DNA from 3 places in the Paenibacillus sp. FSL H3-0333 genome. Region 2 is predicted to be linked to each of the others. Evidence: riboswitches for the same ligand, from Rfam matches in the RefSeq annotation. Region 2 holds a riboswitch; each other region holds the start of a gene.
What was found. A riboswitch is a leader RNA that binds a small molecule or an ion and turns the genes downstream of it on or off. The one in region 2 is predicted to bind cobalamin.
Positions count from the first base shown of each region.

Region 1: another riboswitch for cobalamin. It lies ahead of MHH78_RS31700 (S-layer homology domain-containing protein); the one in region 2 lies ahead of MHH78_RS27465 (energy-coupling factor ABC transporter permease).
Region 3: another riboswitch for cobalamin. It lies ahead of MHH78_RS00045 (anaerobic ribonucleoside triphosphate reductase); the one in region 2 lies ahead of MHH78_RS27465 (energy-coupling factor ABC transporter permease).

Region 1 is NZ_JBBODG010000001.1:7,263,396-7,267,553, reverse strand. It holds gene MHH78_RS31705 (GAP1-N2 domain-containing protein) at 1-794, shown strand, start outside; cobalamin riboswitch at 2,106-2,298, shown strand; gene MHH78_RS31700 (S-layer homology domain-containing protein) at 2,512-4,158, shown strand, end outside.
Region 2 is NZ_JBBODG010000001.1:6,222,453-6,226,610, forward strand. It holds gene MHH78_RS27450 (energy-coupling factor ABC transporter ATP-binding protein) at 1-176, opposite strand, end outside; gene cbiQ (cobalt ECF transporter T component CbiQ) at 189-977, opposite strand; gene MHH78_RS27460 (energy-coupling factor ABC transporter substrate-binding protein) at 974-1,267, opposite strand; gene MHH78_RS27465 (energy-coupling factor ABC transporter permease) at 1,267-2,031, opposite strand; cobalamin riboswitch at 2,320-2,513, opposite strand; gene MHH78_RS27470 (ArsR/SmtB family transcription factor) at 2,653-3,585, shown strand; gene MHH78_RS27475 (hypothetical protein) at 3,965-4,158, opposite strand, start outside.
Region 3 is NZ_JBBODG010000001.1:6,236-10,393, forward strand. It holds gene MHH78_RS00030 (DUF3800 domain-containing protein) at 1-273, opposite strand, end outside; gene MHH78_RS00035 (sugar phosphate isomerase/epimerase family protein) at 338-1,114, opposite strand; gene MHH78_RS00040 (MTH1187 family thiamine-binding protein) at 1,163-1,471, opposite strand; cobalamin riboswitch at 1,811-2,041, shown strand; gene MHH78_RS00045 (anaerobic ribonucleoside triphosphate reductase) at 2,351-4,158, shown strand, end outside.

The DNA of each region.
Region 1 (4,158 bases), 1.0 Mb from region 2:
CCGCTGTAGCGGCCCCGGTCTCTGTCCGGCTTATCGGCGGTGATGCAGGGACTGGCGGGAATAGTAGCGGTGATGCGGGAAGCGGAGAAGCGGGTAAGAATAACGGCGTTAAGCTGTTGTTCAGCTTCACTGATGCTGCGGAATGCTCCGCCTTCAAGCCGGAGCGGATCGGCGTGGAGTCCGCCAGCGGCGTTACGGACTACGAGGTTAAGGCAACGGTTAGCGGTTGCCAGGTTGAAGCAGGCGCCGGAGTGGACGGCGGTGCGAAGGGTGAAGCAGGCGCCGGAGCGGACGGCGGTGCGAAGAGTGAGGCAGGCGCCGGAGTGGACGGCGGTGCGAAGAGTGAAGCAGGCGCCGGAGTGGACGGCGATGCGAAGGGTGAAGCAGGCGCCGGAGTGGACGGCGATGCGAAGGGTGAGGCAGGCGCCGGAGTAGACGGCGATGCGAAGGGTGAGGCAGGCGCCGGAGTAGACGGCGATGCGAAGGGTGAGGCAGGCGCCGGAGTGGACGGCGGTGCGAGCGCTGAGACAGGCGCTGGAGTAGACAGCGGCGCGGATAGTGGAGCAACCGCCACTCCAGCGGCGGCGGGGACTCCTCCGTCACGCGTCTACGAGGTGACGGTGGAGCTTTCAGCAGGCGCGAAGCTGGCGGCAGGTGATATGATCACCGCCGGAAGATACTCGCTGAAGCTGGCGGCAGATCCGGGCAGCGTCCCGGAGGCTACAGCCACAGCCGCGCCTAGTGCGGAGCCGTCCGCTTCCGCAAGCCCGGAAGCGGACAAGGACGCGGAATAAAACAGCGGCAACAAGCAGGCTGCGTAAGCTTTTAACTAACGCGATCGGATAATGCAATCGACTGACGCAATTGATTGCCGCTACCGGCCAACGCAATCGACTGACGCTACCGACTGACGCTACCGGCCAACGCAATCGACTGACGCTACCGACTGATGCTATCAACCAACGCAATCGACTAAGACTACCGACTGATGCTATCGACTAACGCTACCGACTGACGCAATTGATTGCCGCTACCAGCCAACGCAATCGGCTGACGCTACTGACTGACGCTACCGAGTGGCGCTTTTAACTAACGCTACCGAGTAACGCTCCTTAGTCATTCAGCCGACTCACACAACTAACTGACGGTTTTGAGTCGATACCAAGTGATGGTACTGAGTAGCATTGCTTACAGTGATAGGTGTACTCTGTACAACTAAAAACAGTGAAAGGGAAGGCGTGCTTCTCCTAACTGTATTCTGTACAACTAAATTTGCCCGAATGGGCGAAAAGCCGGGAACATAAGCATTTTAGGTGCACGAAATACAGCTAAAAGTACATTTGGCGGTAAATCAGACGATTTAGTTGTACAGATTGCATTTAAGCATAACGTTTGGAGTTAGAATAGTACCTTAGTTAGTCGGGGTACGGCAGCCCCCAGCAAGCTAGGGGATTAAATGAATGCTGATTAGTTAGAACCTGATGATCGACTAGCGGTAGCTGATCCGCTGGGCGCATATAGCGCGGCATGGTGGACTGGTCAGAGCCTGGTGCATACTACTTTATGTAGTACAATGAATTGCGCTCCGGCAGGCTGATACGAGCATAAAGTAATTAGTTAAGTGTGCTAGTGTCCGAAGGAAACTGCTCGATTGCACTTTGTACACTAGAATGAGGCATATCGAGCCTTATATGGTGTTCTGTTGTATTCGGTACATTAGATTTTGGGAATTTGGCCCGGCGGAGGGTTCTTTGCCACAATCGATTGTATGAAATGCAGCAGAATGCGTTATCGGCCGCTTTTACACGAATTCTAATGTACATAATACAATCGCCTGCTGCCGCTGTCTCCGCTAGTACCGCCAACGTCTTAATTAACCAGCAGAAGAATGACTCCATAGTCCTGAATAGTACGATGTGCCGGGGTAGCGGGCATGTGCTGTTCAGGATTTTTTGCTGCGGAATGGGCGGGGCTTCGGGGGGGATGGAATAGAAATAGCTTGTCTATAGACATACAGGGGAATAGTAGATATGATTGTTTCAGAATATTAAAATTTAATAAGCTTTGGGAAAAGGTGCAGATTGCCTCAGAGACCGCGCGTTGTCGCTAGCAGATGCTGGCAGGGCTATGTCTAATAGAGGAATCTGCTTAAAAGGGAAGCCCGGTGCAAGTCCGGCGCGGTCCCGCCACTGTAAATACGGAGCAACTCCTGAGGAGCCACTGTCTGCTAACGGGATGGGAAGGCGGGGGAAGCGGTGAAGTATGAGCCAGGAGACCTGCCTTTTTCGTTGTTGTTTCTATTCTTCGGGGGTAAGAATGTGGAAGCAGATGCTGATATTGGCGAGGGCTGTATATGCTGTATTGTATGTAGTGTGGGAGAGCAATCGGCTCCTTCAGCCGCCCTGTATTGTATTCTTCCCCGGCCGCCCTGCACAGGGCGGTCTTTAGGTTGCCGCTTTATCTGCGGAGGAAGCAGGATTCATCCATTCTATTTCAGGAAAGAGGTTAGTTATGAAGAACCATTCTCTATCATCCAGGTTCACACGGCTGGGACTAGCTGTCATTATGCTGTTCGCACTGTTGGGAGCAGCCGTAGCCCCGGCAGGACAAGCTGCTGCTGCACAGGCAGGCGGGACTTCCGCACCCGCGGTATCCGCTCTGCCCGCAAGTGAGGTAGCCAGCGTAACCGCTGCGGTCTATGCCACTGCGGAGCTCATGCTGAAGAACGGAGTCCAGTCGGACTGGCAGGCGATTGGCCTTGCGCAAGCAGGCTACAAGGTTCCTGCCAGCTATCTGAAGGCGCTTGAAGGCAAGGTGGCTGAGGCTAAGGGGGTTTTTGCCAGAGCTACGGACTATGCCCGAATCACACTTGCTGTTAAGGCACTGGGCGGCGACCCGGTGAATGTGGCAGGCTATAACCTGATTGAGAAGCTCTACAATCACGATGCAATCGCCGGCCAGACGCTGAATAATCCGGTCTATGCACTGCTCGCTCTGGATTCCGGCAGTTATACAATCCCGGCAAATGCGAAATGGACACAGTCTAAGCTACTGGCAGAGATTCTGGCGAAGCAGAACCCGGACGGAGGCTTTACTCTGACCACAGGTGCGAGTGATCCGGATATGACAGCGATGGTGCTGAACGCACTGGCTGGACATAAGCAGGAAGCGGCAGTGAATGCTGCTGGTCAGCGGGCGGCATCCTGGCTGGCTAAGGCACAGGACAAGAATGGCGGATATGGCGACAGCAGCGAGAGTGTAGCTCAGGCCATCATCGGTCTGTCTGCCTTCGGCATTGATCCGGCAGGAGCAGATTATACTAAGGGTAATATTAATCTGGTCAGCAAGCTGCTTGGCTTCAGCGCTACAGGCGGCGGGTTCGCCCACACCGCGGGCGGCAGCTCCAATCCGCTCTCTACAGAGCAGGCTTTGGAGGCTTTGGTAGCGTACAAGCTGTTTGGTACAGGCGGTAAGCTCTTTGATTTTAGCGGCACACCAGTGAAGAATCCTCAGGTAAGTGTCTCGGTTACAGTTGAAGGTCCGAATGGAACCTTGGCTGAGGGCAGCGTGTACGCCGGAAATGTGCTTACGGCACTGGATAAGACAGCAGCAGCCAAGCGCCTGGCTCTGGTCAATGAAGCAGGCAATTATGTGACGGGGATCGGCGGCGTGATTGCGGGTACTTTTGGCGGATATGATGGCTGGATGTATGTAGTCGCACGCGGCGGAGCATGGATCTATCCAAGTGTAGGGATGGGCGACTTCGCGCTGGAGGAGAATGACCGCATTGTGGTCTATTATGGCGGGGACAACACGCAGGTGGTTGACGCCGTAACCGTGACTCCCGCACAGCCGCAGCCTGGACAAGATCTGAAGGTGCAGGTAACCCAGAAGCAATGGGTCTGGAATGAGGCGACCTTCACCTCCGATCCGGTAACCTCACCGGCAGCAGGCGTACAGGTAACCATCGGCGGCAAAACAGCAGTTACAGATGCTGCGGGCGTGGCTGTTGTGGCCGGAGGACTGCCAGCAAATAAATATACCCTGACGGTTACGGGATATCTGAAGGATAAAACCCCGGCCATCGTGCGTCATACGGTTCCGGTAACAGTGGCTTCTGCGGCGGCGGACCGTCCGGCTTTTGGCGATGTGAAGTCG
Region 2 (4,158 bases):
CGCAGAATGCCGACGGCATGCAGGAACAGCGTCGATTTGCCCGAACCGTTATGACCGAGCACCGCCGTCTTGCTGCCTGCGGGGATGGAGAACGTCAGTTCATGCAGGGCAGGCTCCTTCGTATCCGGGTAATGGAACACCACTCCGTCACAAGCCAAGCTAGATTCCTGATCCATGGGTGACTCCTTTCATGTGTTAGTGATAAAGTACGCCTTAGCCAGCAGCAGTAGCGCAATACCGGCATAAGCCTGGATTGTATAGCGCCGCGGCACAGGACGCGCCGTATAAGGCGGGAGAATAATCTCATCTGTGAATCCGCGGGCCAGCAGCCCCTGCGATAATCCGTAATACCGGTGCATCGTGTTGCCGAACAACGCTCCTGCCATAGCCGCAGTCTCCCGCATTCTGGCCTTGTAGCCCCGGCGGCCTCCGCGCAGCCTGCGGGCCAGTAGCAGACCATGCGCTGCATCACTCAGCAGGAATAAGAAGCGGTACATAATCAGCATCAGCTCCAGGACAATCTGCGGCATCCGCAGCCTGCGCAGCACCTGCAAAAGCTCACTGAACGGAGTCGTAAACATCAGGAAGAAGAAACAGCTCATGCAGGCAGAGATTCTGGCCAGCAGCTCCCCTGCCCGCTGAAGTCCCGCTGCTGTGACATATACCGGCAGGTTCAGTCCCGGAAGCGGGAATATCCCTGCCTCTCCCGCAGCCGGATGCCCGAATTCCACGAGCAGCGCCGGTACGCTAAGCGCATAGAACAGCAGCGCTGTGCCGAACAGCATGCCATAAGCACGCAAGGGAATTCGGGCCTGCAATATACACCAGGACATCATCCATAGGGTAATTGCAGCCTGTAGTACCGGATGTACGGTGTAAGAGAGCAGGAACATCAGGGCTGCGAACGAGCTTTTCCACATCGGGGACAACTGGCGCAGAGCATTATTGTAGGAGAGAACGTCAATCCGCCGGATCACTTGCTGCTATGCTGCTTCGTCCCGCCTTGCTTGCCCTTGAGCAGCCCCAGGGTATAACCGATTACACCGGCACCAATCGCGGCCTGCAATGCAAACAGCATACTCTCCGTCTCACCCGGCAGCTCGGTCAGCGGCTTGAACCACGGCTTATAGTCAGGATTCATTTCGGTAATCACACCTTCAGCCGCATCATCGGCCCCGCCGAATTCCCCATTAACCAGCAGCAGCGGCAGAATGACCAGCAGAATAACAACCAGCAGCATCAACCCATTTTTCCATTTATTGCTCATTAGGCTCTTCCTCCGTTCACCTTGCGTTTCAGAAGCGACAATTCATTCGGGCTATACGATTTCAGCCAGTTCCAGAGCAGTACCGTCAACAGCCCTTCACTGATGGCCAGCGGGATTTGCGTCACGGCAAAGATGCCCCCGAATTTGAGAAAAGATGCCAGCACGCCGCCATCCGCCGCCGGAAAAGCCACCGCCAGTTGGAAGGAAGTCACTACGTACGTACTCAGATCAGCCACCGCAGCCGCACAGAACAAGGCCAGCTTCTCGCGGTCCGGCATTTTCATCATCAGCTTATACACTGCATAGCCGGCAAAAGGACCCGCCACCGCCATCGAGAACGCATTGGCCCCGAGCGTAGTAATCCCCCCGTGCGCCAGCAGCAGCGCTTGAAACAGCAGGACAATCGAGCCGATTACGCTCATGGGCAGCGGCCCCAGCATTACCGCACCTAGTCCGGTACCGGTGGGGTGGGAGCTGCTTCCGGTCACGGAAGGCATTTTGAGCGCAGACAGTACGAAGGTAAACGCCCCGGCCAGACCCAGCAGCAGCTTCAGCTCCGGATTCTCCCGGGTCATGGCTCTCAGCTTGAAGATTCCAAGGACAAAGAACGGGATAAACGCCGCCCACCAGAACACCGCCCAGCCAACCGGCAGGAATCCTTCCATAATGTGCATCGCCCGGGCCGTCCCCGGTTCGTTCAGCATAAAGTACACCGTAAATCCGGCAACCAGTGCCGCAAAGCTCCACCATCTGTGCTTTTTCATTTGTCACCCTCCATGTTTGTTGATTTCCCATTACAGATCATAAAGCCCAAAAAACCCACCCTAAAGGGTGGGAGTGTATGTACGCAGGCAAGTTCGATAGAGCGCGCAGCCGCTGCCAAGCGAAACAAGGTGCTTCTCATCGTCCCATCACTATGGGCCGTGTCCCCTTGTATCCCGCAGCTGTAAGCCGGGTGTCATCTCTAAGATTCCAAGATTCCTCCGGTCCATCAGGGCAGAACGCCTCTTCTCATTAACCTATCCGTACACCGCTCCTATCCGCGTAGAGTCGTGGTGTGCGTCGACAAGGTAGGTCTCCTGGCTTGGAATACAGGCGCCGCAGACTTCGTCTTCCCCGGGGCATCCCGAGTGACCTCATGAAGTGCAGCTCTTCCATACAGTGGCGGGACCGCTCGGGAGTTGCACCCGATTCCCTGTTATCCCTTGCCGCTTCCGGCAAGAGCACCTTGTTTCATCGCTAATTCATCTCACATCATAGCGGACAGAGATTAGCCTGTCTGTGATATAAATTGGAAAAGCTGGCCTGCAGCCAATCATAGCTTGTAGAAATTTTATTTGAGTAATATAATTATTAACTATATAACCTGAACGTGGAGGCATCCGATGAAACTTGATCTAACCGAACAATCCCTGCCCGTGTACGAGGCCCTGTCCAGTACCGTGCGCCTGCATATGCTGCGGCTGCTGTCCGATAAGCCCATGAACGTGAAGGAGCTGGCCGCAGCCCTCAAGCTCAGCAGTGCGATTATGACCATGCATGTGCGCAAGCTCGAAGCCGCCGGGCTGATCCGCAGCCATATGGCTCCCGGCAAAAGCGGCCTGCAGAAGATCTGTACACTGGCCGCCGACGGGGCTGAGATTGTTTTTCCGGGACAGGCCCGGACTCCGCGCAGAGGGTACCGCAAGGACATCCCTGTAGGCCATTATTCCGACTTCCAGATCGAGCCTACCTGCGGACTGTCTACGACGGAGAGGGTCATCGGGCACTTTGACGATCCCCGTTATTTCTGGGACCAGGAGCGGGTGAACGCCGGGATTCTCTGGTTCGGCAAGGGGTTCGTCGAGTATAAAATCCCGAATTTTCTGCTGTCGAGCCAGCAGCCGGAGGAGCTTGCCATCACGATGGAGATCGCCTCCGAAGCCCCGTCCGTCAACAACAACTGGCCGTCGGATATTACCTTCACACTGAACGGACAATCGCTCGGCTTCTGGACCAGCCCCGGTGACTACGGAGATAATCCGGGAAAATACACCCCGGCCTGGTGGCCTGCACTCACCAATCAATACGGCCTGCTCAAGCAGCTGCGGATTACGCAGACGGGCACTTTCATGGATGGGCAAAAGCTGTCGGAGGTCACCCTGGATCAGGTAGGCATCCGCAACAAACAATGGACCTTCCGGCTCTCTGTCGAGGAGGATGCCGAGCACATCGGCGGCCTCACCCTGTTCGGTAAAGGCTTCGGCAATTACAACGAGGATCTGGTGTTTGAGTTGTTTTATACAGATGGTGTGGCAGATTTGCCAGGTTCTTTATAGAAGACTGCTTAGTGGGTGTGTAGAAGGTAGGTAGGTAGTGGAGATAGATTAGTTAGACTAATTAGGTTAGTTTTCGTTTCAGCTACTTTTAGAGCTAATACTCCTCATTTCTGCTTAACGCCCACTTTCGGCCGAATCAGGTGCATTAGTGCTCCTCATTTCCGCTCAAGGCTCACTTTTGGCCGATTCAGGTGCACTAGTGCTCTTCATTTCTGCTCAACGCTCACTTTCAGCAAATTCAGGGGCATTAGTGCTCTTCATTTCCGCTCAATGCTCACTTTCAGCAAATTCAGGGGCACTAATGCCCCTCGCAACATCCATCCACCTTCTAACCGCACTAATGAGATTTATCCCTCTCTTTTCCTCCTCCAGCCCACTTTCACGCCGCATTAGAGGGATTTATACCTCTCATTTCCTCCTCCAGCCCACTTCCCGCCGCATTAGAGGGATTTATCCCTCTCTTTTCCTCATCCAGCCCACTTTCCGCCGCATTAGAGGGATTTATACCTCTCATTTCCTCCTCCAGCCCACTTCCCGCCGCATTAGAGGGATTTATCCCTCTCTTTTCCTCCT
Region 3 (4,158 bases), 6.2 Mb from region 2:
ATGCTTGAACATCCTAGTAATATCACCCCAGAAATTTTCAAGCACATCATTATCTTGAAAGACCCTAAATGGGGTGGCGGATTTATGTCTATTGATATCCATTTCGTGAATTATGACTTTTTCATCCCCAAAGTACTTATTCTTTATTGAATTGACATAAGGGATAATATCCATTTCATATTCGCTTTCTCCAATTGCAAATCCCATTAAGCTAAAATGATCAAAATGACCACCTGTGAGAATTTCATCTAAATAAAGCGTATATCTCTTCATTATTTTTATGGACACCCCTTAGATATATCCGATACCCTACCCCTGATATGCATCGGCTTAAACACTACTGCATCAGCCCCAGCCCGCGGAAATAATCCAGCGCGAGCTTAGCGCTTTCGAGGGAAGATACCTCATAGGCCTCCTGCTCTACAATATAATAGAAAATTCCGCTCTGCTCCGCTATCTCGAAGACGCTCCGGAAATCGACTTCTCCCTTCCCGAGATCGGTCTCCTCATGGTCTGCTCCGAAGTCCTTAATGTGAACCAGCGGAACACGGCCGGCGTACCGTGACACATAATCAACGGGCCGGGCTCCACCCCTGTATACCCATCCCAGATCAAACTCAGCCAGCATATGCTCGGCAGGAATCTGCTCCAGCCAGATATCGATGACCGCCTTGCCGTCAACCTCTTTGAATTCATAATCATGGTTGTGGTAGCCGTACTGCATCCCCGCCGCCCGGACCATCGCGGAAGCCTTCTCCAGGAATGGAATGATTCTCGTTACATCCTCTATGGAAGGATTCGGCGGAAGCGGTGCCGACGGGGTGATTATATATTGCAGTCCGAGCTCTACCGCGTATTCAATCTCTTTGGCTAAGGCCTGTTCCATCTTATCCAGACTGCTGAAGTCCAGGCCTACATGCGCCGAAGGGGCCGCCAGGCCAAGTTCATCCAGCTTACGGCGCAGTTCCCCTGCAGATACACCGAAATAACCGGCGAATTCCACTGCCTGGTACCCCATCTCTGCCACCTTGGCCAGTGTGCCGAGGAAATCGCGTTCCGTCTGGTCACGCAGTGTATACATTTGAATTCCGATCTGCTGAGCTACTTCTGCCATGAATAATCCGCTCCTTATTATCATTTCTGATTAGATACTGTATTCCCGCTACTCTCCCTGTAGCTTGCGCTCCACGGATTCCAGCTTGCTGCGACTGGTCGAGATCTTGTCGCGCCGGTCATCGATCTTGAGCGAGGTTGAGACTCTCTGCGCCCCGGCGGTGAACGGCGACTCGTGCAGCGCTTCTACCGCAGCCAGAATCCGCGCTACCGGCCCCTCAATAATCGTACCCATAGAAGTTAGCTCGTAGGTAATGCCCTCCACCGTCTCCAGCACGCGCTGCATCTCGGCCACATAGCTGCTGAGACTGGTGCTGCCTGTCCCAATCGGAATAACGGTCACTTCGCCAATTGCCATTGTGAACTGCCTCCTAATGATCTGATGTGCCTGCCTCTAACTTATCCTCTTATTGTAACGCTTCGCCAGGCTTGCTACAAATCACCTGCACCCTCTCTATTCTATTAATATCCGTCAAAATGATTACCAGGATTAGACGCACTCTATTTATGGATTCTTTGTGGCGTATTTTCGGAGATTTTATGAAAAATTCAAGGGCGATTCATAGGAAAGTTGTGGATTACCTGTGGACTAACTGTGGATCAGCTGTGAGTAAAAGCGCCGAACCCGCTCCCCGTGCGGGATTGCAAAAAAACATTTACAAACACAATATATTGCGGTAGCTTTAATAGATAACAACAAAATATAGTAGAAACGGGCGTTTCGCCCCTTGTAATAGAGGTGCGACTTAATAGGGAAGTGCGGTGCAAAACCGCTGCGGTCCCGCCACTGTAACCGGATGCTCCCAGGGCGCGATGCCCAGGGCCGCATTCTCCGGCTAATTGCCACTAAGGGGCGGAATAAGCCCCCCGGGAAGGCGCCGGAGGAGTTGCCGGAAGCCAGGAGACCTGCCTGTTTCGGTGGCACCGCTTAGACTCCTGCGAGGAACAGGGAAGGTGTCCGTATGCGGCCTGCAACAGCAGAGTTAGCCTTCCGTCAATCGGGCCAGAGGCTGCCGATACCTGAGGACGATCGGGGATTATTTTCAGGTATCGGCTCTGTGGAATATACAAGAACGGGCGTAAGCTATTTGCCCCTTGTCTGCTCGTATATTCCACCCAGACCACAGGCAAATTTCCGCTTCCCGGATCTTTGCATCCTGCATTCGGGCATTTCCGGCCTTCCCGGCCGGAGGTGCTTTTTTAACGCTTACAATACCCGAGAGGAGAGAGTTATATAATGACGCTGCTGGAGAAACGTTATAACGAAGGACAAGCTGCACAGGAGGATCTTTTGGAAGAGGTCATTCATTTGGGACGGGATATTATCGACAGCCGGGATCTGGATCTGCTGCGCGAGAACGCCAACCTGAACGGGGAGAGCTTCTCCGGCAAAATGAGCAAGTTCGGCAGTGAATACTCCAAATGGTACGCCCGCAACTTCACCATGCCGCCACAGCTGGTACAGGCTACCCTGGATAATGTCGTCTATGTACATGACCTTGATCAATACGCCATTGGAACCACCAACTGCATCTTCATCCCGTTCGAACGGCTTCTCCGTGAAGGCTTCAACACCGGCAACGGCAGCGTACGGCCTCCCAACTCGATTATGACGGCGATGTCGCTGGTGGCGATTATTTTCCAGTCGCAGCAGAATGCGCAGTACGGCGGCGTATCCGCCAACAAGCTGGATTATGATCTGGCCCCTTATGTGACCAAATCCTTCTCCAAGCTCTTCCGCAAAGGTCTGGAGTATTTCGAGGAGAATGCAGAGGTGTCTGAGCTTGGGGAGATTACGATGAGCCGCAGCGATCTGGCTGAGCAGTATCCGCGCGCCTTCCGTTTTGCCCTGAAGGAGACGCAAAGTGAGACCCTGCAGGCCGCAGAGAGTATGGTACATAACCTGAATACGATGTCCAGCCGCTCCGGCGGCCAGATTCCTTTTACCAGCATCAACTACGGCACCTGTACCTCCCCGGAGGGACAGCTTGTGATCAGCTCGCTGCTGACGGCTACGATGAACGGACTGGGCAGCGGGGAGACGCCGGTGTTCCCGATTCAGATCTTCAAATGCAAGCAAGGTATCAACCAGCAGCCGGGGGACCCCAACTATGAGCTGTTCCTGAAGGCAGCGGAGTGCTCGGCGCGCAGATTGTATCCGAACTTCGCCAATCTGGACGCTCCGCTGAACATGCAGTATTACGATCCGGCTGACCCGGATACCGAGTTCGCTACGATGGGCTGCCGGACCCGTGTGCTCGGCGACCGCTTCGGACGCAACCACTGCTCCGGCAAAGGCAACCTGTCCTTCAACACGCTCAACCTGGTGCGTCTTGGACTGGCCCACGGCACGATAACCGGCCGACGCCTCGCTGCTGATGAAGAAGGGTTCTTCGACGACCTGAATCACTATATGGATATTGCGCTGGACGGCCTGCTACACCGCTTCCGTATCCAGGCTTCCCAGAAGGCCAAAGCCTCCGATTTCATGATGCGTGAAGGCGTCTGGGAAGGCGGCGAGCAGCTTGCACCTGATGACAGTGTGGGCGAACTGCTGAAGCACGGCAGTCTGTCGCTAGGCTTCATTGGAATGGCAGAATGCATGAAGGCCATGTACGGCAAGCACCACGGCGAAGATATGGAGATTCACGCCAAGGCTGTAGCCATCGTCCGCCACATGCGTGAATATTGCGACCGCAAGAGCGAGGAGCTTAACCTCAACATCACCTTGTTCGCAACACCGGCCGAAGGTCTCTCCGGCAAGTTCACCAAGATCGACCGCAAGGTGCTCGGTTCTATCCCTGGGGTAACCGACCGTGAATACTATACGAACTCGTTCCACATTCCGGTCTACCATGAACTGAGCGCAGCCAAGAAGATCAGCCTGGAAGCCCCGTTCCATGAATATTGCAACGCCGGAGCGATCTCCTATGTCGAGCTGAACGGCAATGCCCGGAGCAACCCTGCAGCCTTCGTCAAAATCATTAAATATGCGCTGGAGCAGGATATCAGCTACTTCAGCATTAACCATCCGATTGACCGCTG